Regions from separate parts of the Nocardioides sp. JCM 18999 genome, predicted to be linked through region 2. Evidence: riboswitches for the same ligand, from Rfam matches in the RefSeq annotation. Region 2 holds a riboswitch; the other holds the start of a gene.
The links. A riboswitch is a leader RNA that binds a small molecule or an ion and turns the genes downstream of it on or off. The one in region 2 is predicted to bind glycine.
Positions count from the first base shown of each region.

Region 1: linked by a shared signal. The riboswitch ahead of gcvP (aminomethyl-transferring glycine dehydrogenase) and the one ahead of gcvT (glycine cleavage system aminomethyltransferase GcvT) in region 2 are both predicted to bind glycine.

Region 1 is NZ_AP043887.1:1,452,992-1,462,696, forward strand. It holds gene ACZ5J1_RS07030 (hypothetical protein) at 1-252, shown strand, start outside; gene ACZ5J1_RS07035 (DUF881 domain-containing protein) at 288-1,103, shown strand; gene ACZ5J1_RS07040 (small basic family protein) at 1,100-1,432, shown strand; gene ACZ5J1_RS07045 (DUF881 domain-containing protein) at 1,425-2,153, shown strand; gene gcvH (glycine cleavage system protein GcvH) at 2,176-2,565, shown strand; gene ACZ5J1_RS07055 (FHA domain-containing protein) at 2,657-3,142, shown strand; gene ftsR (transcriptional regulator FtsR) at 3,202-3,855, shown strand; gene ACZ5J1_RS07065 (bifunctional nuclease family protein) at 3,894-4,403, shown strand; gene ACZ5J1_RS07070 (MerR family transcriptional regulator) at 4,603-5,205, shown strand; glycine riboswitch at 5,234-5,320, shown strand; gene gcvP (aminomethyl-transferring glycine dehydrogenase) at 5,392-8,283, shown strand; gene ACZ5J1_RS07080 (DNA recombination protein RmuC) at 8,310-9,705, opposite strand, start outside.
Region 2 is NZ_AP043887.1:3,107,840-3,117,544, forward strand. It holds gene ACZ5J1_RS15415 (TspO/MBR family protein) at 217-705, opposite strand; gene ACZ5J1_RS15420 (sortase family protein) at 866-1,531, shown strand; gene ACZ5J1_RS15425 (ArsR/SmtB family transcription factor) at 1,565-1,879, shown strand; gene ACZ5J1_RS15430 (SRPBCC family protein) at 1,876-2,397, shown strand; gene ACZ5J1_RS15435 (hypothetical protein) at 2,461-3,936, shown strand; gene ACZ5J1_RS15440 (M20 family metallopeptidase) at 3,983-5,224, shown strand; glycine riboswitch at 5,258-5,350, shown strand; glycine riboswitch at 5,351-5,464, shown strand; gene gcvT (glycine cleavage system aminomethyltransferase GcvT) at 5,515-6,618, shown strand; gene gcvH (glycine cleavage system protein GcvH) at 6,665-7,036, shown strand; gene ACZ5J1_RS15455 (L-serine ammonia-lyase) at 7,050-8,474, shown strand; gene ACZ5J1_RS15460 (acyl-CoA thioesterase) at 8,634-9,107, shown strand; gene ACZ5J1_RS15465 (glycosyl hydrolase) at 9,434-9,705, shown strand, end outside.

The sequences.
Region 1 (9,705 bases), 1.7 Mb from region 2:
ATGCTGTTCGGCCGCAGTCGCAGCGGGATCGGCCGGTTCGGCCCCGCACCGGTGATGCTGGTCAGCGCCGGACTGCTCGGGCCGGGGATGCTGCTGGTGGCCTTCGCCACCGGCGACAGTGCCCTCGGCTCGTTGGGTCGGGTCTTCGGCTGGGCGCTGTGCTGGTGGGGAGCAGGGCTCTCCTGGGCCGTCGTCATCGAACGCGGCCCGGACCTCCGTCACCTGCTGGTCCGCCGCGACGGCCTCCGGTGACGTCCGGTCCTCCGCCGCCTCCTCCACTGCTGGTCGTGCTGACCCAGCAGTCGCTGGACCAGGACTACGAGGTCGTCGCTCAGCGCCGCCACACCGAGGACGCGGAGCACCCGCACTCGCACCGTCGTCGGCGCCACATCGGCGCGCTGACGGTCGTCGCCCTCTTCGGCGGGCTCCTCGCCGTCGCCGCGGTGCAGACGGCCCGCAACAGTGACGTGGCCTCGGCCGGTCGGGAGCAGCTGATCTCGCGGATCGAGCAGCGGCGCGCCACGGCGCTGGACCAGCAGCAGCGGATCAACGAGCTCCAGCGCTCCAACGAGATGGCTCGGGAGGCGAACCGGAAGCTGGGAGTCCAGCTCGCGGCCCAGAAGCGACTCGTCGAGACCCTGGGAGTCAGCACCGGGTGGACCGGCGTACGGGGCGACGGTCTCGACGTCGTGGTGCGCGACAGCACCTCGGGCAGCGAGAGCGGGATGGTGCGCGACAGCGACCTCGCGCTGGTGGTCAACGGACTGTGGGGCGGGGGAGCGACGGCGATCGCGGTCAACGGCCTGCGGCTGACGGCGCTGAGCGCGTTCCGCAACTCGGCCGAGGTGATCCGGCTGAACGGGACGTCGCTGTCGCCGCCGTACACCGTCAGTGCCGTCGGCCCGGGGTCGATGGAGGAGAAGTTCCGCTCCTCGACGTCCGGTGCCCAGTTCCTCGCCCTGGCCGGCCAGGTCGGGATGGGGGTCCAGATCCACACCGTGGGCGAACGGGCACTGCCCGCGGCTCCCGCTTCGCGGCTGCGGTTGTGGTATGCAAAGCCCGTCGATCGTCAACCCAAGTCGATGATGCAGGAGGAACAGTGATCGCCGCTCTCGGTCTGGTGGTCGGTGTCGTGATCGGTCTGATCGTGCAGCCCGACGTCCCCGTGGCGTTGGAGCCGTACCTTCCGATCGCCGTCGTGGCAGCGCTGGACGCTGTCTTCGGAGGGCTGCGTGCCTACCTCGACGGGATCTTCGACGACAAAGTCTTCGTCGTCTCGTTCCTGAGCAACGTCGTCATCGCGGCCGGCATCGTCTTCCTGGGCGACAAGCTTGGTGTCGGTGGCCAGCTGTCGACCGGCGTCATCGTCGTCCTCGGCATCCGCATCTTCACCAACGTCGCCGCGATCCGGCGGCACATCTTCCATGCCTGAGCCCACGCCCGAGACCAGTCCCGAGACCAGTCCCGAGACCGGCCAGGAGCCCCGTGACCGCGGTGCGTTCTGGCGAGCCAGTCGGACCCAGTTCGTGGTCGGGATCCTGCTCGCCTTGGTCGGCTTCGCCGCCGTGACCCAGGTGCGCGCCAACGACCAGGACACCGCGTTCACCGGCTATCGGGAGCAGGACCTGATCGACGTGCTCAACGGCCTGGCCGGCACCACCCAGCGGGCGCAGTCCGAGATCGTCCGTCTCGAGCAGGCTCGCGACGACCTCCGCGACAGCACGTCCAAGCGTCAGGCGGCCCTCGAGGAGGCCCGCAGCGAGGTGACCACGCTCAGCATCCTGGCCGGCACGGTGCCCGTGACCGGCCCCGGTGTGCGGGTCCGGATCGTGGAGGACACGGCCGCCGTCAACATGGACAGCTTCCTGGACCTGATCGAGGAGCTGCGTTCCGTGGGGGCCGAGGCGATCCAGGTCAACGGATCCCAGCGCCTCGTGGCCCAGAGCTACATCGACCAGGTGCCCGGTGGACTGGTCGTCGACGGGACGGTGCTCTCCCCGCCGTACACGGTCGAGGCGATCGGTGAACCGACCACCCTGGCCGGAGCGGTGACCTTCGCCCGCGGGCCTCAGGACCAGTTCGAGGACGACGGCGCCACCGTGACCGTCACGAAATTGCCGAACCTGGACATCACCGCCGTCCACGACCACTGACTCCGCGCAGTAGGGTCGGCACATGAGCTATCCCGACGACCTCCGTTACACCGTTGAGCACGAATGGGTGCGGACCCCGGGCGACGCCGCGGGCTCCGTCCGGATCGGTATCACCGACTACGCCCAGGACGCCCTCGGCGACATCGTCTACGTCTCGCTGCCCGAGGTCGGCGCGACGGTCAACGCCGGCGACGCCGTCGGCGAGCTCGAGTCCACCAAGTCGGTCAGCGACCTCTACGCGCCGGTCACCGGTGAGGTCGTCGCCGTCAACAGCGCACTCGACGCTGCTCCCGAGCAGGTCAACGGCGACCCGTACGGCGCCGGCTGGCTGTTCGAGGTCGTGCCGTCCGATGCCGGCGCCGTGGACGGTCTGCTCGACGCGGTGGCCTATCAGGCGACGCTCGACGCCTGAGGGCTGGTAAGTTCGGGGAAACCATCACGGTGAGCCTGAGGGTCAGGCGTCTAACGTGATGGCCCGGGCGAGGAATCAAGGAGGGGGCGACATGCCGTTCTGCGGATCCTGCGGGACGTCCTATGCCGAGGGCGCGCGCTTCTGCGCGCAGTGCGGATCGCGTCTGCCCGAAGGCTCGGACGCCACGACGACGATCAACCTCGCCGACGGCCGTTCCGAGACCTCCGACCGGTTGCTCGCTCCCGTCGATGCTGCCGCGGTGGACGCACTGCCGCCCGGTTCGGCGCTGCTCGTGGTGCAGCGCGGCCCCGGCTCCGGGAGCAGGTTCCTGCTCGACCAGCCGACGGTGCACGCCGGGCGCCATCCGGAGAGCGACATCTTCCTCGACGACGTCACGGTCTCCCGTCGGCACGCCGAGTTCGACCGTGACGGCCAGACCTACGTGGTCTCGGACTCCGGCAGCCTCAACGGCACCTACGTCAACCGGGACCGGATCGATCGCGCCGTCCTCAAGGACGGCGACGAGGTCCAGATCGGCAAGTTCCGCCTGGTCTTCTACGCGGGGCACGCCAGCTGATGTCGTACGGCGTCGCACACGCTTCGTCGGACCACGCTGAGCGTTTCAACATCGGGCGCGTGCTCGACCTGCTCGCCCCGGAGTTCCCGGGGATGATCAGCATCCCCAAGATCCGGCTCCTCGAGGAGGACGGGCTGATCGCGCCGGAGCGGACGGCTGCCGGCTATCGGAAGTTCTCCGACGCCGACGTCGCCCGGATCCGCTACATCCTGACGATGCAGCGCGATCACTACCTCCCGAAGAAGGTGATCGCCGAGCACCTCGACGCGATCGACCGCGGTCTCGAGCCGCCGACCGTGCAGGTGACCGTTCCGACGGTGCCGGTCGAGTCCGTCTCGGAGGACGGGCTGCCCACCGAGGAGCTGTTCGAGCGACGCGACGCGTTGCGCCTGTCGCGGAAGGAAGTCCTCAAGGTGGCTGAAGTGACCGAGGAGTTCCTGGCCGAGCTGGAGGCGGCCAAGGTGGTCACTCCGTCGCGCTCCGGGCACTACACGACCGACGACCTCTCGCTGGTCCGGACGGCGAGCGACCTGGCTGACTTCGGGTTCCACGCCGCGGCGTTCCGCGTGTTCCGCAATGCTGCCGACCGTGAGGCCGACCTCGTCCGGCAGGCGCTGAGCGGGCGACGCGACAGCGACGAGGTGGGCGCGACGCTGGCTGCCCTGACGGCACGGATGCACGGACTGCTGCTCAAGTCCTCGCTCCGCGACTGACCCGACCCCCGACTTCTCCACTGACGTAGGCTGACGACGTGCGTGAGGTCGACGTCCTGGGGGTGCGGGTCGAGGTTCCCTCGAACCAGCCCCTCGTGCTGCTCCGCGAGGTCGACGGCTCGCGCTACCTGACCATCTGGATCGGTGCCGTCGAAGCCACGGCCATCGCCTTCGCCCAGCAGGGCGTCGTGCCACCGCGACCGCTGACCCACGACCTGCTCGGAGACGTGATCACCGCGCTGGGCGCCGAGGTCGCCGAGGTCAGGATCACCGAGGTCCGTGACAACGTCTTCTACGCCGTGGTCGCCTTCGACAACGGCGTCGAGGTCTCGGCCCGTCCGTCCGACGCGATCGCCCTGGCCCTGCGGGTCGGCGCGCCGGTCCGTTGTGCCGACGGGGTGCTCGCCGAGGCGGGGGTCTACATCCCCGAGGGCGGGGACGATGACGAGGCCGACGCCGAGGCGCCCGAGGTCGATGCCGCGGAGGAGGTCGAGCGGTTCCGCGAGTTCCTCGACCACGTCAGCCCGGAGGACTTCTCCACCGATTGAGCAGGTTCGGCACCAACCCTGAGTCTCAATCTGAGGTTGAGGGTTGCGACACGCCGGGAAGGTCTTTGACCCGATGGGGGACGAGGCCTACGGTGAAGTGTCTCTGTTGTAACTCCACCGGTGAGATTCCCTGATCGGGATGACCCGGACTTCCCCTTTCGGAGTTACGCTCAACGGAGTAGACCTCACGGAGGACAACGTGTTGGAGCACGAGCAGGAGAACGGCCAGAGCGCCGAGGTACTCGCGGCCGCCGCCGAAGCGGACGAGCAGGGCCTGCTGTTCACTGATGACGTCTCTCCGTTGCCCAGTGACGCGGGTTACCGCGGACCGACGGCCTGCAACGCGGCCGGCATCACCTACCGCCAGCTCGACTACTGGGCCCGCACCGGCCTGATCGAGCCGAGCGTCCGTGGTGCCAGCGGTTCGGGCAGCCAGCGGCTCTACTCGTTCCGCGACATCCTGATCCTCAAGGTGATCAAGCGCCTCCTCGACGCCGGCATCTCCCTGCAGCAGATCCGCACGGCCGTCACCCACCTGCGTGAGCGCGGCACCGACGACCTCACCCGCGTCACCCTGATGAGCGACGGTGCCTCGGTCTACGAGTGCACCAGCAACGACGAGGTCATCGACCTGCTCCAGGGCGGTCAGGGCGTGTTCGGTATCGCGATCGGTGGCGTGTGGCGCGAGATCGAGGGCACGCTGTCGGCCCTGCCGAGCGAGCGTGCCGCGGACGACGAGTCCACGGGGTCCGTCGAGGGCGACGAACTCGCCGCGCGTCGGGCCGCCCGCAAGATCGGCTGATCGGCTGCGCTAGACTCAGCGCTGCTACGAAGGCCGCGCGGGAGAGTCCCGAGTCGGGCGCCGAAGGGGCAATTCCTCCCCGGAATCTCTCAGGCACCACGACCGCGCGGACATGGCGAGTCTGAAGTCCCACCGTCGGGGCGACAGAGGGGGAGGGTGATCACCCCTACGCCCCTGGAGGTCTGAGTGACCGACTCGCCCACGCTCGCCGAGCTCGACGCCGCGTCCCCGTTCGTACGTCGCCACATCGGTGTCACCACCGAGGCCGAGCAGACCATGCTCGCGCGACTCGGCTTCGGCTCGCTCGACGAGCTGATGGCCGCCGCTGTCCCGGCCGGCATCCGCAGCCACGAGCAGCTCGACCTGCCGCCCGCAATGAGCGAGCAGGCGGTCAGCGCCCTGGCCCGTGAGCTGGCTGGACGCAACAACCCGGCGGAGTCGCTGATCGGCCTGGGTTACCACGCCACCATCACGCCGCCCGTCATCCGGCGCAACGTGCTCGAGGACCCGGCCTGGTACACCGCCTACACGCCGTACCAGCCCGAGATCTCCCAGGGCCGCCTCGAGGCCCTGATCAACTTCCAGACGATGATCGGGGACCTCACCGGTCTGCCGGTCTCGAACTCCTCGCTGCTCGACGAGGGAACGGCCGCCGCCGAGGCGATGACCCTGGTCCGCCGCGCCAACAAGGCCAACGGCAACGGGTCCTTCGTGGTCGATGCCCGCGCGCTGCCGCAGACCATCGAGGTCGTGCGCACCCGTGCCGAGGCGATGCGGATCGACGTCATCGTCGCCGACCTCGCCGACGAGCTCCCCGAGGGCTCGATCGCCGGTGTGCTCGTCCAGTACCCCGCCGCGGACGGGTCGCTGCCCGACCTCGGTGCGCTGGTCGCCCGGATCCACGAGCGCGGTGCCCTCGCGGTCGTCGCCGCCGACCTGCTGGCCCTCACGGTGCTGGAGTCGCCGGGCGAGCTCGGTGCCGACGTCGTCGTCGGATCGGCCCAGCGGTTCGGCATCCCGCTCTTCTACGGTGGCCCGCACGCCGGGTTCATGGCCGTGCACCAGGGTCTGGAGCGGCACCTGCCCGGACGCCTGGTCGGGGTGTCGATCGACGCCGAGGGCCGGCCCGCCTACCGGCTCGCGCTGCAGACCCGGGAGCAGCACATCCGCCGGGAGAAGGCGACCTCCAACATCTGCACCGCCCAGGTGCTCCTGGCCGTCGGTGCCGCGATGTACGCGGTCTACCACGGTCCCGAGGGCCTGACCGACATCGCGCGGCGCACCCACCGCTACGCCGCCGTGGTCGCCGCGGGCCTGCGTCGCGCCGGCCTCGCGCTGGTCTCGGAGTCGTTCTTCGACACGATCACCGTCGCGGTGCCGGGCGGGGCTGCGGCTGTGGTCGAGGCTGCCCGCACCGCCGGGTTCCACCTCCGTCTGGTCGACGCCGACACCGTCGCGCTCTCGACCTCCGAGGTCACCTCTCGGGCCACGGTCGTCGGCGTCCTCACCGCGTTCGGTGCGGTGCCGGCTGGCACCGACGTCGAGGGTCTCGTCGACGAGCTCGACCGGACCACCGCGTCGGCGATCCCGGACGCCCTGGTGCGCCGGACGCCGTTCCTCACCCACGAGGTCTTCGGCGCGCACCGCTCCGAGACCCAGATGCTGCGCTACCTGCGCCAGCTCTCGGGGCGTGACTACGCGCTCGACCGCGGCATGATCCCGCTGGGTTCGTGCACGATGAAGCTGAACGCCACCACCGAGATGGAGCCGATCAGCCTTCCGGGCTTCGCCGACCTGCACCCCTTCGTCCCGGCCGAGGACGCCTCCGGCTACGCCGTCCTGGTCGCCGAGCTCGAGGGGTGGCTGGCCGAGGTGACCGGCTACGACCGCGTCTCCATCCAGCCCAACGCCGGATCCCAGGGCGAGCTGGCCGGGCTGCTCGCCATCCGTGGCTACCACCTGGCCAACGGCGAGGGTCAACGCGACGTCTGCCTGCTGCCCTCCTCGGCGCACGGCACCAACGCCGCCTCGGCGATCATGGCCGGGATGCGCGCGGTCGTGGTCAAGTCGCACGAGGACGGCACGGTCGACCTCGACGACCTGCGCGCCCAGTGCGACCTGCACAGCGACGACCTCGCGGCGATCATGGTCACCTACCCGTCGACCCACGGGGTCTACGAGGAGGGGATCACCGAGCTCTGCGAGATCGTGCACTCCCACGGTGGCCAGGTCTACATCGACGGCGCCAACTTCAACGCGCTGCTGGGCTACGCCAAGCCCGGGCAGTTCGGGGGCGACGTCTCGCACCTCAACCTGCACAAGACCTTCTGCATCCCGCACGGCGGCGGTGGCCCGGGTGTCGGTCCGGTGGCGGTGCGCGAGCACCTCGCGCCGTACCTGCCCACGCACCCGTTGCACCCGGAGGTCGAGCGTCGCGACGGGATCGGTCCGATCTCGGCGGCGCCGCACGGCTCCGCCGGCATCCTGCCGATCTCGTGGGCCTACGTCCGGCTGATGGGGGCCGAGGGACTGACCCGGGCCACCGCGACGGCGGTGCTGTCGGCGAACTACATCGCGGCTCGACTGGGTGAGGCCTTCCCGGTGCTCTACCGCGGCGACTCGGGACTGGTCGCGCACGAGTGCATCCTGGACCTGCGTCCCCTCACCCAGGCCACGGGAGTCACGGTCGACGACGTCGCGAAGCGACTCATCGACTACGGCTTCCACGCCCCGACGATGTCGTTCCCGGTCGCCGGCACGCTGATGGTCGAGCCCACCGAGTCCGAGGACCTGGCCGAGCTCGACCGGTTCATCGACGCCATGATCGCGATCCGGGGCGAGATCGACCGGGTCGCCTCAGGGGAGTGGACCCCGGAGAACTCCGTGCTGCGCGGTGCACCCCACACGACCCGTGCACTCGTCGGCGACTGGGACCGGGCCTACTCGCGGACCGAGGCCGTCTTCCCGACCGGCATCGACCCCGACAAGTACTGGGCGCCGGTCGCGCGGATCGACAACGCCTACGGCGACCGCAACCTGGTGTGCGCCTGCCCGCCGGTGGAGGCCTTCGCCGAGTAGGACTCAGCAGCGACCGGAGGCGTCGATCAGATCGCCTCGGAGTCGTCCAGCCGGACGGCCTCGAGGGTGATCCGGTCGGCGCCTTCGGGGATCTCGGGCCGCTCGACGTCGGCGAGCGCGTCGAAGTCACTGGCCGTGAGCGGCTTCGGGGTGGTGTCGATCTGGGCGGGGGAGCCGAGCACCAGGGACTCGTCGAGGTTGTGGATCTTGCGCGCCGAGACGAGGACCCGGGTCTCCAGCGTGCTGACGAACCCGTTGTAGTCCTTGACCGTCGTCTCGAGCGAGCGGCGCATCTTCTCGATCTTCGTCACCATGGTGGCGATCCGGTCGTAGAGCTGGTTGCCGAGGTCGAAGAGCACCTTGGCGTCCTCGGTGAGGACCTCCTGCTTCCAGGTGTAGGCCACGGTCTTGAGCAGGCCCCACAGGTTCGTCGGGGTCGCCAGGATCACGCCGCTGCGGAACGCGTACTCCATCAACGAGGGGTCGGTCTCCAGCGCCAGGGCGAGGATCTGGTCGTTGGGGATGAACGCCACCGTGAACTCCGGGCTGGCGTCGAGGCCGGTCCAGTAGCCCTTCTGGCTGAGCACGTCGACGTGACCGCGCACCTTGCGCGCGTGGTCCTGCAGCAGGCTGAGTCGTTCACCGGCCTCGATCCCTTCACGCTGGGACTCGAGGAAGGAGCTGAACGGGACCTTGGCGTCGATCGCCATCTGCTTCCCGCCCGCGAGGTTGATCACCATGTCGGGACGGCGGGCGCCCGACTCGGCCTCCATCGTGTGCTGCACCGAGAAGTCCACCCGGGGGAGCAGGCCTGCGGACTCGACCAGCGTGCGCAGCTGGGTCTCGCCCCAGACGCCGCGGACCGCGTTGTTCTTCAGGGCGCCGGCCAGGCTGTCGGCGGCGCGGCGCGACTCCTCAACGCTGGTCTGGGTCTGCCGGATCTGCTGGGCGAGCTCGCCGTGCTGCTCCGCGCGCTGGGCCTCCATCTGGTGGACGCGCTTCTGCATCTGCTCGAGCTGCTCCGCGACCGGCGCGATGGTCTTGAGCACCTGGGCCTGGCCGGCCTCGGTGCGCTCCCGCTCGGCCGCGGTGACCCGCTGGGCCTCCAACAGCTCGCGGTACTGCTGGCGCAGCTCGCTGACGGTCTCCTGCATGCCGATCAGGGCCGCCTGAGCCGCGGCGAGCTCCGCCTCGGTGGTGGAACGGATCTCGCTCTCGTGCTGCAGCAGCTGGGCGACCGTGGCGTCCTGTCGGGCCGCCATCATCGCCTCGGCCTGAGCGACCTCCGCCTGGGTCGACGCGGCGGCCTCGGACTGGAGGCGCGCCTGGAGGATCTGGAACCGCTGGTCGAACTCGGTCGAGGCCGTCGCGCTCGCCTCGTCGACACGACGGCTCCACGTGGCCGCCGTCCGTGCCGATCCA
Region 2 (9,705 bases):
CGCGACGTGCCCCCGCAGGTCCTGCGGGGGCACGTCGCGTTGGAGCGAGGAGCGGTCAGCGAGCAGCGGCGCGGATCACCCGGGACCGAACGCGGAGCCGATGCCGCTCAACACCGCCTCAGAACGAAACCGCACACCGTGTGTCGTTTCGCGCCCGAACCTCGGCGCCCATCCTGCGAAACCGCACAGGGCGTGCGGTTTCGCCACAGGCGAGGGTCAGCGGTTGAGCCACCAGATGCTCGCATTCAGGCAGGAGGCGAAGACGACCCAGAGCGCATAGGGCGCGAGCAGCCAGCCGGCGAGGGTCGAGATCGGCGCGAACCCGGCGATCGTCCAGACGATGGCGCCGAGCAGCACCAGGATCTCGGCGAGGGCGAGCCCGTACCACCCGGCAGCGAAGAAGAGCGGCGTCCAGCAGGCGTTGAGCACCAGCTGGACGGCGTACGGGATCAGGGACCGGTGCCAGCCCACGCGCCGCCAGACCAGCCACCCCGAGACGGCGATCAGGACGTAGAGCACGGTCCAGACCGGTCCGAAGAGCCAGCCGGGAGGGGCGAACCCCGGCAGGTCGAGGTCGGCGTAGGTGCTCCGCGACCCGCTCGCGGCCACACCCCCGACGGCAGCCACCGCGATCACCGAGGCGGCGAAGCCGAGGAACGCGAGCCAGCTCGATGGGCCGGGGCGCGCTGCAGCGTGTGTGCTCATAGCTCCCTCCGTACCCGCCTTTCAGCCGTCTGAAGCACGCATACCGAGGCCTGGGTATGTCGACACCAGAGCGCCGTCTCGCCCGCGGTGGCGTGGGCATCCTGGGTCCCCCGCCTGGTGTTCGAGAGGGTTCCATGGCACGACGGATCAGCCGGGTCTCGTGACGCACTGGCACCTGCCCGCACGGCGCCCTCCCTGGTGGACGGTGGCCTTCGCCATCGTGGCCATCGCCGCGATCGTCGCCGCCGGGATCATGATCCGGTTCTACGTGCGCAGCGCCGACACCGGCGGCTACGTCAGCCGCGACCTCGACGGTGATCGCGTCGAGTGGGGTGCGGCGCCTGACATCGGCGGCTCCCGCGCCCGGCCCACGGGGCAACGCTTCCGGATGCCCGAGCAGGGCCTCGACGTCGCCCTCAAGGAAGCCTCGGTGACCGGCTCCGTGATCAACCCGCCCGACCTGACCGCCGCGTTCCTGATGCGCGACTACGGCGACCCTGCCGATCCTGGTTCAGGGCTGTCGGTCGTCGCCTTCCACGCGGTGGAGCACGGGAACGGCCCGGGAAACGCGCTGGTCGACCCCGAGTCCGACGTCGTGGCGGTCACGGTGGGCGACCCGGTCGAGGTCGGTGCCGTGGAGTACCGGGTCACCCGCACCATGGTCGAGTCGAAGTCCGACGCCGCCGCCGACCTCCGCATCTGGGGCGACGCAGCCAAGCGGGGCAACGACCTGGTGATCCTGGCCTGCCTCCTGCAGCCCGACGATCCGCTCCCGGAACAGGACAACCTGGTGGTCCTCGCCACCCGGATCGGACCGACCACCTAGACATGTGACTATTTGGTCACCTATTGTCGATCCATGGACGCGGTCTTCAAGGCGCTCGCCGATCCGACCCGACGCAGCCTCCTCGACGCACTGTTCGAGCAGGACGGCCAGACCCTCAGCGCCCTCGAGTCCAGCGCCCACGACATGACTCGCTTCGGGGTGATGAAGCACCTCGGGGTCCTCGAAGAGGCCGGGCTGATCAGCACGCGCCGCCACGGCCGGGAGAAGCTGCACTTCCTCAACCCGGTCCCGATCCAGCAGGTCTACGACCGCTGGGTCAGCAAGTTTTCCCAGCCCTGGTCCGCAGGGCTGACCCAGCTCAAGCAGGAACTGGAGGACGAGGCATGACCACCGAACCCACCACCGACAGGCGAGTCTCCTGGACCGAGGGCACCGCCCCGGTCGCAGAAGGAACCGCCGTCTTCGAGATCTTCATCAAGACCACGCCCGAGAAGCTCTGGGCAGCGATCACCGACCCGGAGCAGCGCGCCAAGTACAGCTTCGGGGCCGCCACCGTCTCGGACTGGGCGACCGGGTCGACGTACAGCTCCCAGGCCGGCGGCTTCGAGATCGCCTCGGGCACCAACGTCGAGGTCGACCCGCCACACCTGCTGGTGCAGACCTTCACCGCGCAGTGGAGCGACGAGGTCCGAGCCGTCGGCCAGACCCGGGTGACCTGGGAGATCGAGCAGATCGGCACCTCGTGCCGGCTGACGGTCATCCACGACCAGCTGCCCGCGCACGCCAACGCCGAGCTGTACGGCGGCTGGCCGATGATCCTCTCCGGGCTCAAGACCCTGCTCGAGACCGGCGACCTGCTCGACACCCCCGGATCGCTGATCTACGCCGACGAGACCGACGGCTGACCCGGCCCCGCCCCTCCCCAAAGTGGTGATGCGGACGCGGAACGGTCTCGCGAGGATGGCGTCGTGCCCGACCTCACCCTCGACTACCGGCTCCCCGTCACCACGGTGACGATCGGCGGCACCCGCACGACCGTCGACAACCCCGTGCTCGACCCACGCGTGGCGACCACCCGGTCGTCCCACGTGGTCACCGAGATCGTCGCCGACGCCCGGGCGGTGCGCACCCTGGTCGCACCGGATCCCCAGCACAACAAGCGCACCCTCACCGTCGGTCTCGCGTCCGACGGTCGGCTCACCTCGATCAACAGCGTCACCGAGGACCACTCCGACGAACGGCTCAAGGCCGCCGTCGCGGTGGGGTTCCAGACCGCCGGGATGCTCAGCCCCCTGCTCGCCACCGGACCGCCCGGGATCGCCGCCGCGACACTGGGGGCTCTCGCCGCCGGCGCCATCACGTACGGGGTCAAGGCCCTGCGGATCGACGCGTCGTTCCCCGGTCCGGCGGCGACGTCCCGCCCGCCCGCCACGGAGCTCGGCATCCACAGCCGGTACGTCGCCGAGCACCCTGCGGACGCCGAGGTGCTGGCCAGCCTGCGCTGGTCGCAGATGCTGCTGGTCGCGCACGCCGCGCAGCTGACCAGCCCGACCTCGGTCCAGGCACCCGCCGTCCTGGCTGCCGACCTGAAGGCCAACACCAAGGCCCTGCTCCAGGTCCGCGAGACGCTGGCCGAGGTCGAGAAGGCCTACGCCGCCTGGGTCGTCGACCAGGCGGTCGTGACCCACACCGACCACTTCAACGAGACCTTCGTGATCGAGGACCTCCCCACCACGAAGCAGCTCCACGTCGCGGCGGCCGCCAAGTTCCCGTTCAACGGGATCCCCGACCACCCGAGCAGCCGACGTTGGTCGCCCCTCTTCGAGGACCTCCGCATCGCGGTCACCTGCGACTTCCTCGCCGCCGAGGCCCCGACGGACCCACCGACCCCGGCGACGACCGAACCGTCCGACCCGACTCGTCCCCGGGTGGCGTTCCGCCGACAGGAGCTGGTCACCCTCACCACCTGGACGGTCACCCGGGACACGGCCGGCGGCCCCTACGCGCTGGCGCCGACCAGCGTCGAACGCAAGATCGTGGTCCGCTCCGACCGCGAGGACGAGTTCCTCCCGCTGCTGGCGAACAAGGACGAGGGAAGTCTCGCGATCACCTTCGACGACGACGGGCTGGTGGCCTCGGTCACCTCCGACCGGACCGATCCGAAGGTGAAGCAGAACCAGGCTCTGGCCACCCTGCCCGCAGCGGCCAAGGACGCCTACGAGGCCGGAGCCGCGCTGTCCCAGCCGTTCACGTCCGGCGCCCGGGTGACCGAGAAGGAGAACCGGGCGAAGCTGAAGCCCGCGTCCGCCGATCCCCTGCAGGACCTGCGAGACGACCTCGAGCGAGCCGAGCTCGAAGCCCGGCTGGCACGGGCCCGGACGGTGATCTCCGACCCGACCCGCGGTGTCTTCCTGCTGACCGTGACGGAGAACCCGCCCAGCTGAGGGGGCACCGTCACGGTCGTTGCCCGCGGGCCCATACTTGGCCACCATGACCAGCCTCCAGGCCCACGCGACGGTGGAGGGAGTGCTCGCCGCATGGCAGGAGCGCCTCGTCGCGGCCAGCCACAGCCTGCACGCCCACCCCGAGCTCGCCTTCGCCGAGCACCGCTCCGCCGAGGTGGTCGCCGACCTGCTCCGCAGCGCCGGATTCGCCACCGAGGTCGGCGTCTACGGTCTGGACACCGCGATCGAAGCGGTCCGCGGCACCGGGTCCCTCACGGTCGCGGTCTGCGCCGAGTACGACGCCCTCCCGGGAGTCGGTCACGCCTGCGGGCACAACGTCATCGCCACCGCCGGGGTCGGCGCGGCGATCGCGTTGGCCGAGCTCGCCGACGAGCTCGACCTGACCGTGAAGCTGCTCGGCACGCCCGCCGAGGAGGTCGGCGGCGGCAAGGCCCTGATGCTCGAGGCGGGTGCGTGGGAGGACGCCACCGTCTCGTTGATGATCCACCCCGGACCGGACCTCACCGTCCCCACCCGGGACTGCGGCTCGCAGGGCCGTGACCGCTTCCGGGTCACCTTCTCCGGCCGCGCCTCGCACGCCGCGGCGGCCCCCGACGGGGGGATCAACGCCGGTGACGCCGCGACCGTCCTGCACGTCGCGCTCGGCCTGCTGCGCCAGCAGCTGCCCGACGGCGTACGCCTCTCGGCCGTCACGCTCTCCGGCGGCGACGTCTCGAACATCATCCCCGCTACCGCCGTCGTCGAGGGTGAGGTCCGCTCCACCGACGGCGAGGTGCAGCGGGTGCTCAAGGAGAAGTTCCTGGCCTGCGTCCAGGGCGCCGCGATCGCCACCGGCTGCACGTACGAGGTGGTCCCGGTCGACCCGATCTACGAACCCCTGGTCCAGCACGGCTTCCTCGCCGACCGCTTCGACGCCGCGATCGAGCGTCAGGGCCGGGTGATCAACACCGAGCTCGGCACCCTCACCGGCGGCTCCACCGACATGGGCAACGTCAGCCAGGTGGTGCCCTCGATCCACCCGATGCTCGCCGTCCGTGGCGCGTCCGGGATGCCGCACACCGCCGACTTCGCCGCCGAGACCGCCTCGGCCGGAGCCGACGAGGCGATCATCGTCGGCGCGACCGCGATGGCCTCCGCGATCGTCGACCTCGCCCTCGACCCCGAGGCCCGCGCCGCCGTCCTCGAGCTGCAGCGGCAGCGCCCCGCCGGCGCCACCCGGGTCCCCGCGAACCGCCCTGACGAGCAAGCCGAGGAACCCACCGTCTAAGGTCTGCCGCACAACTGAAGACACATCGCCGATCAACGTGCAGCGGGAGAGTCCCCGCCCTGCGCGGGGCGCCGAAGGAGCAACTCTCCCCGAGAAACTCTCAGGCCCCCTGACCGCTGCATCGAGGCGAACTCTGGAAAGTCGTTCCCACCCACTGCGGGAACGCACCGACGGTGAAAGCCGCCCCCCCTCACGGGATCGGGCGGTGAAGCTCTCAGGTCCCATGACAGAGCGGGGAGGCATCCATCCGCCCGCCGGTTCCGCCGGCGCACGCCAGAGAGCCTCCACCCATGACGTCCCGCCCCACCCCGCTGCACGACCTCCACGTCGAGCTCGGCGCCCACCTCGCCGACTTCGCCGGCTGGGCAATGCCGATCCGGTACGGCTCCGAGACCGCCGAGCACCACGCCGTCCGGACCACCGCCGGCCTCTTCGACCTGTGCCACATGGGCGAGATCGAGGTCACCGGCCCCGACGCCGGCCGGGCCCTGGACCACGCACTGGTCGGTCGGCCCTCGGCGATCCGGGTCGGCGGCGCCCGGTACTCGATGATCTGCGCCCCCGACGGCGGGATCATCGACGACCTGGTCGTCTACCGCCTCGCCGAGGAGCACTACCTCGTCGTCGCGAACGCGTCGAACGTCGACGCCGTCTTCCCCGCCCTGGCCGAACGGGCCACGCAGTACGACGCCGACGTCGCGAACCGCTCGACCGACTGGGCCCTCCTGGCAGTGCAGGGTCCGGCCTCGGCGGCCATCGTCGCCGCGCTGACCGACCTCGAGGTCGAGGCACTGAAGTACTACGCCATCGACCGCGGCACCCTGGCCGGCGTCGACGTCCTCCTCGCCCGCACCGGCTACACCGGCGAGGACGGCTTCGAGATCTACTGCTCCCCCGCCGACGCGGTCGCGATCTGGAACGCGCTCACCGCGGCCGGTGCCGAGCACGGGCTGGTCCCGGCCGGGCTGTCGTGCCGCGACACCCTCCGACTCGAGGCCGGGATGCCGCTCTACGGCCACGAGCTCGACCTCTCGACCACCCCGTTCGAGGCCGGCCTCGGTCGGGTCGTCGTGGCCGACAAGCCCGACGGCTTCGTCGGCGACGCAGCCCTGGCCGCCCGGCGCGAGGAGGGCCCGCGCACCTTGCTGGTCGGCCTCGTCCCGGAGGGGCGCCGCTCCCCGCGCGCCGGCTACCCGGTCCTCGACACCGCGACCGGTGACGTGGTCGGCGCCGTCACGAGCGGGTCGCCGTCGCCCACGCTCGGCCACCCGATCGCGATGGCCCACGTCCGCCCCGAGCTGGCCGCACCCGGCACCCGGCTGTCGATCGACGTGCGGGGCACCGCCGTCGCGGCCGAGGTCGTCGCGCTGCCGTTCTACGTCCGCGCCCGCTGAGCACCACCCACCCACCGAGCAGCACGAAACCAGCCAGGAGAGACCCATGACGATCCCCACCCACCTGTCCTACACCGCCGAGCACGAGTGGATCTCGCGCGACGGCGACACCGCCCGGGTCGGCATCACCGCGTTCGCCGCTGACGCTCTCGGCGACGTCGTCTTCGTCGACCTGCCCGAGGTCGGCACGCAGGTCACCGCCGGTCAGGCGTGCGGCGAGCTCGAGTCCACGAAGTCGGTCAGCGACCTCTACGCCCCGCTCGACGGCGAGGTGATCGCGGTCAACGAAGCGGTCGTCACCGATTCAGGGCTTGTCAACACCGACCCTTACGGCGAAGGCTGGCTGTTCATGGTCCAGGTGACCGCCGAGGCGGAGATGCTCGATGCCACGGCCTACGCCGAACTGACGCAGGCCTGAGAGCCGTGCGCCCATGACCCGCTCCGCCGCCCTCAGCGCCTTCGACCTCTACTCGATCGGCATCGGCCCGTCCTCGTCCCACACCGTCGGGCCGATGCGGGCGGCGAAGCGGTTCGCCACCACCCTCACCGACGATCTCGGCTCGATCGCCCGCGTCAAGGTCGAGCTCTTCGGTTCCCTCGGAGCCACCGGGCGCGGACACGGGTCCGAAGGCGCCGTACTGCTGGGGATGGAGGGGGCCGACCCGGCCACCGTCGATCCGACCGTGTCCGCCGGCCGGCTGGACGCGGTCCGCACCGAGCGACGGCTCGCGCTCGCGGGGGAACGGCCGATCGTGTTCGACCCGGAGACGGACCTGGTCCTGGACGGCCACACCTCGCTGCCCGGGCACCCCAACGGCATGCGCTTCACGGCGTACGACGCCCAGGGCGTGCGGACGCACAGCGAGATCTACTACTCCGTCGGTGGCGGGTTCGTGCTCAGCGAGGCCGAGCTCGCGGACGGGTCGGTCACGCCGTCGACGTCGACGCCGGTGCCGTGGTCGTTCAGCACCGCCGCCGAGCTGCTCCGGACCTGCCAGGACCAGGAGCTCTCGATCGCCGAGCTGATGCTGGCCAACGAGCTCACCTGGCGCTCCGAGCCCGAGGTGCGGGCCGGTCTGCTGGAGATCTGGCGCGTGATGTCGGGCTGCATCGACGCGGGCTGCCAGCGCGACCCGGCCAACGCCGGCGTGCTTCCGGGTGGGCTCCAGGTCCCCCGCCGCGCACCGGCGCTGTTCAACCGGCTCTCCCAGGATCGGGCGGGCGGCGGAGATCCCGATCCGCTGCACGTGCTGGACTGGGTCAACCTGTTCGCGCTCGCGGTCAATGAGGAGAACGCCTCGGGCGGACGCGTCGTCACGGCCCCGACCAACGGCGCGGCCGGGATCATCCCGGCGGTGCTGCGCTACTACGTCGACTTCGTCGCCCCCGCCTCCGGTGCCACGCCGGCCGAGGTCGAGGACGGCGTCGTCCGGTTCCTGCTGACCGCCGCCGCGATCGGGATCCTGTTCAAGACCAACGCCTCGATCTCCGGGGCCGAGGTCGGCTGCCAGGGCGAGGTCGGCTCGGCCTGCGCGATGGCGGCGGGCGCGTTGTGCGCGGTCCTGGGCGGCACCCCCGCCCAGGTGGAGAACGCCGCCGAGGTCGGGATCGAGCACAACCTCGGCCTGACCTGCGACCCGATCGGCGGCCTCGTCCAGATCCCCTGCATCGAGCGGAACGCGATCGCCGCGGTGAAGGCGATCAACTCCGCCCGACTGGCCCGCAACGGCACCGGAACCCACCTGATCAGCCTCGACCGCGCGATCGCCACCATGCGCGAGACCGGCCGCGACATGCATCACAAGTACAAGGAGACCTCGCTCGGCGGTCTCGCCGTCAGCCTCCCCGAGTGCTGACCCCATCCGCGACTTGAGGCTTCCTGCAGCAGAGGGCCCCTCCGCGGGACGGGAAACCTCAACTCGCGCACAGCAACGCTCAAGTCGGCTGCTGGAACCCTCAAGTCGGCGATCGCCCCTCCCGCGTGCTGAGCAGCACCGGATGGGATGCTGAGCGCCATGAGCACCGAGCGCTTCGTCACCGAGATCCAGGCCCGCTACCGCGACATCAACCTGGGCAACCACGTCGACAGCGTCGAGGCGATCCGGATCATCGACGAGGCCCGGATCCAGCTGCTCCGCTTCGCCGTCCTCACCCCGCCGGCGGGACCGCGCTCCGGCCTGCTCGGCGGCACCCCCGACCACGTCTCCGAGCTGGTCGCCGGGCAGCGGATCGACTACCACGCCGAGATGCGGTTCGTGCCGTTCAGCCCGTTCCAGGTGACGGTCTGGGTGAGCCGGGTCGGCAGCTCCTCGATCGACTTCTCCACCGAGCTGCGGGTCGTCGCCGACCACCCGCCGGCGCTGATCGCGCAGACGACGATGGTCCTGCTCGACCACCAGACCCAGAAGCCGTGGACGATGAGCGACGACGTGCGCGCGACGTTCGAGCGCTTCCTGGCGCCCCCGGTGGAGCTGCGCCAGCCGCGCTGACACCCCGACTGCGCTCGAAGGCCCCGATCTCGCCGAGATCGGGGCCTTCTGCCTTGGAGCGATCAAGACCGCCTCTGACCTGGGGTTATCACCTCGCCGATAGGCCCGCATACAGAAGTCGGGTCGCCGGACGGGGCCGTCAGTGTTGCGCAGGTCACACTGCGCGACGCAGAGTGCTGCCCAGTAGTTGAAACGATTCAAGGTTGCTCCGGCCCCGTCCGCGAGGACCGCCCCCTCCATCGCCTCACTCGCGGCGCCCAGCGCCGTGAGGCGGATGAGTCCTGCCCGAAACAGGTCTCCTCCGCACCACAACCACAGGAGAAACGATGAGTAGTTCCACCAGCCGGCAGCACGTGCCGCACCGCCGCTTCGGACGAACCGTCGCCCTCGCGACCGCCGCCGTCCTCGGCGCCGTCCCCGCGGCGGTCGTGGTCAGCAGCCACGCCCCCGCTGCCCAGGCATCGAGTGCTTCCTCGAGCTTCTCGGTCGCGGAGTGGACCAACCCGAGCACGACGTACCGCCCGGGTGTGCGCTGGTGGTGGTCCGGTGGCGCCGTCGAGGACAGCGTGCTCGACCAGCAGCTCGACTACCTCGCCTC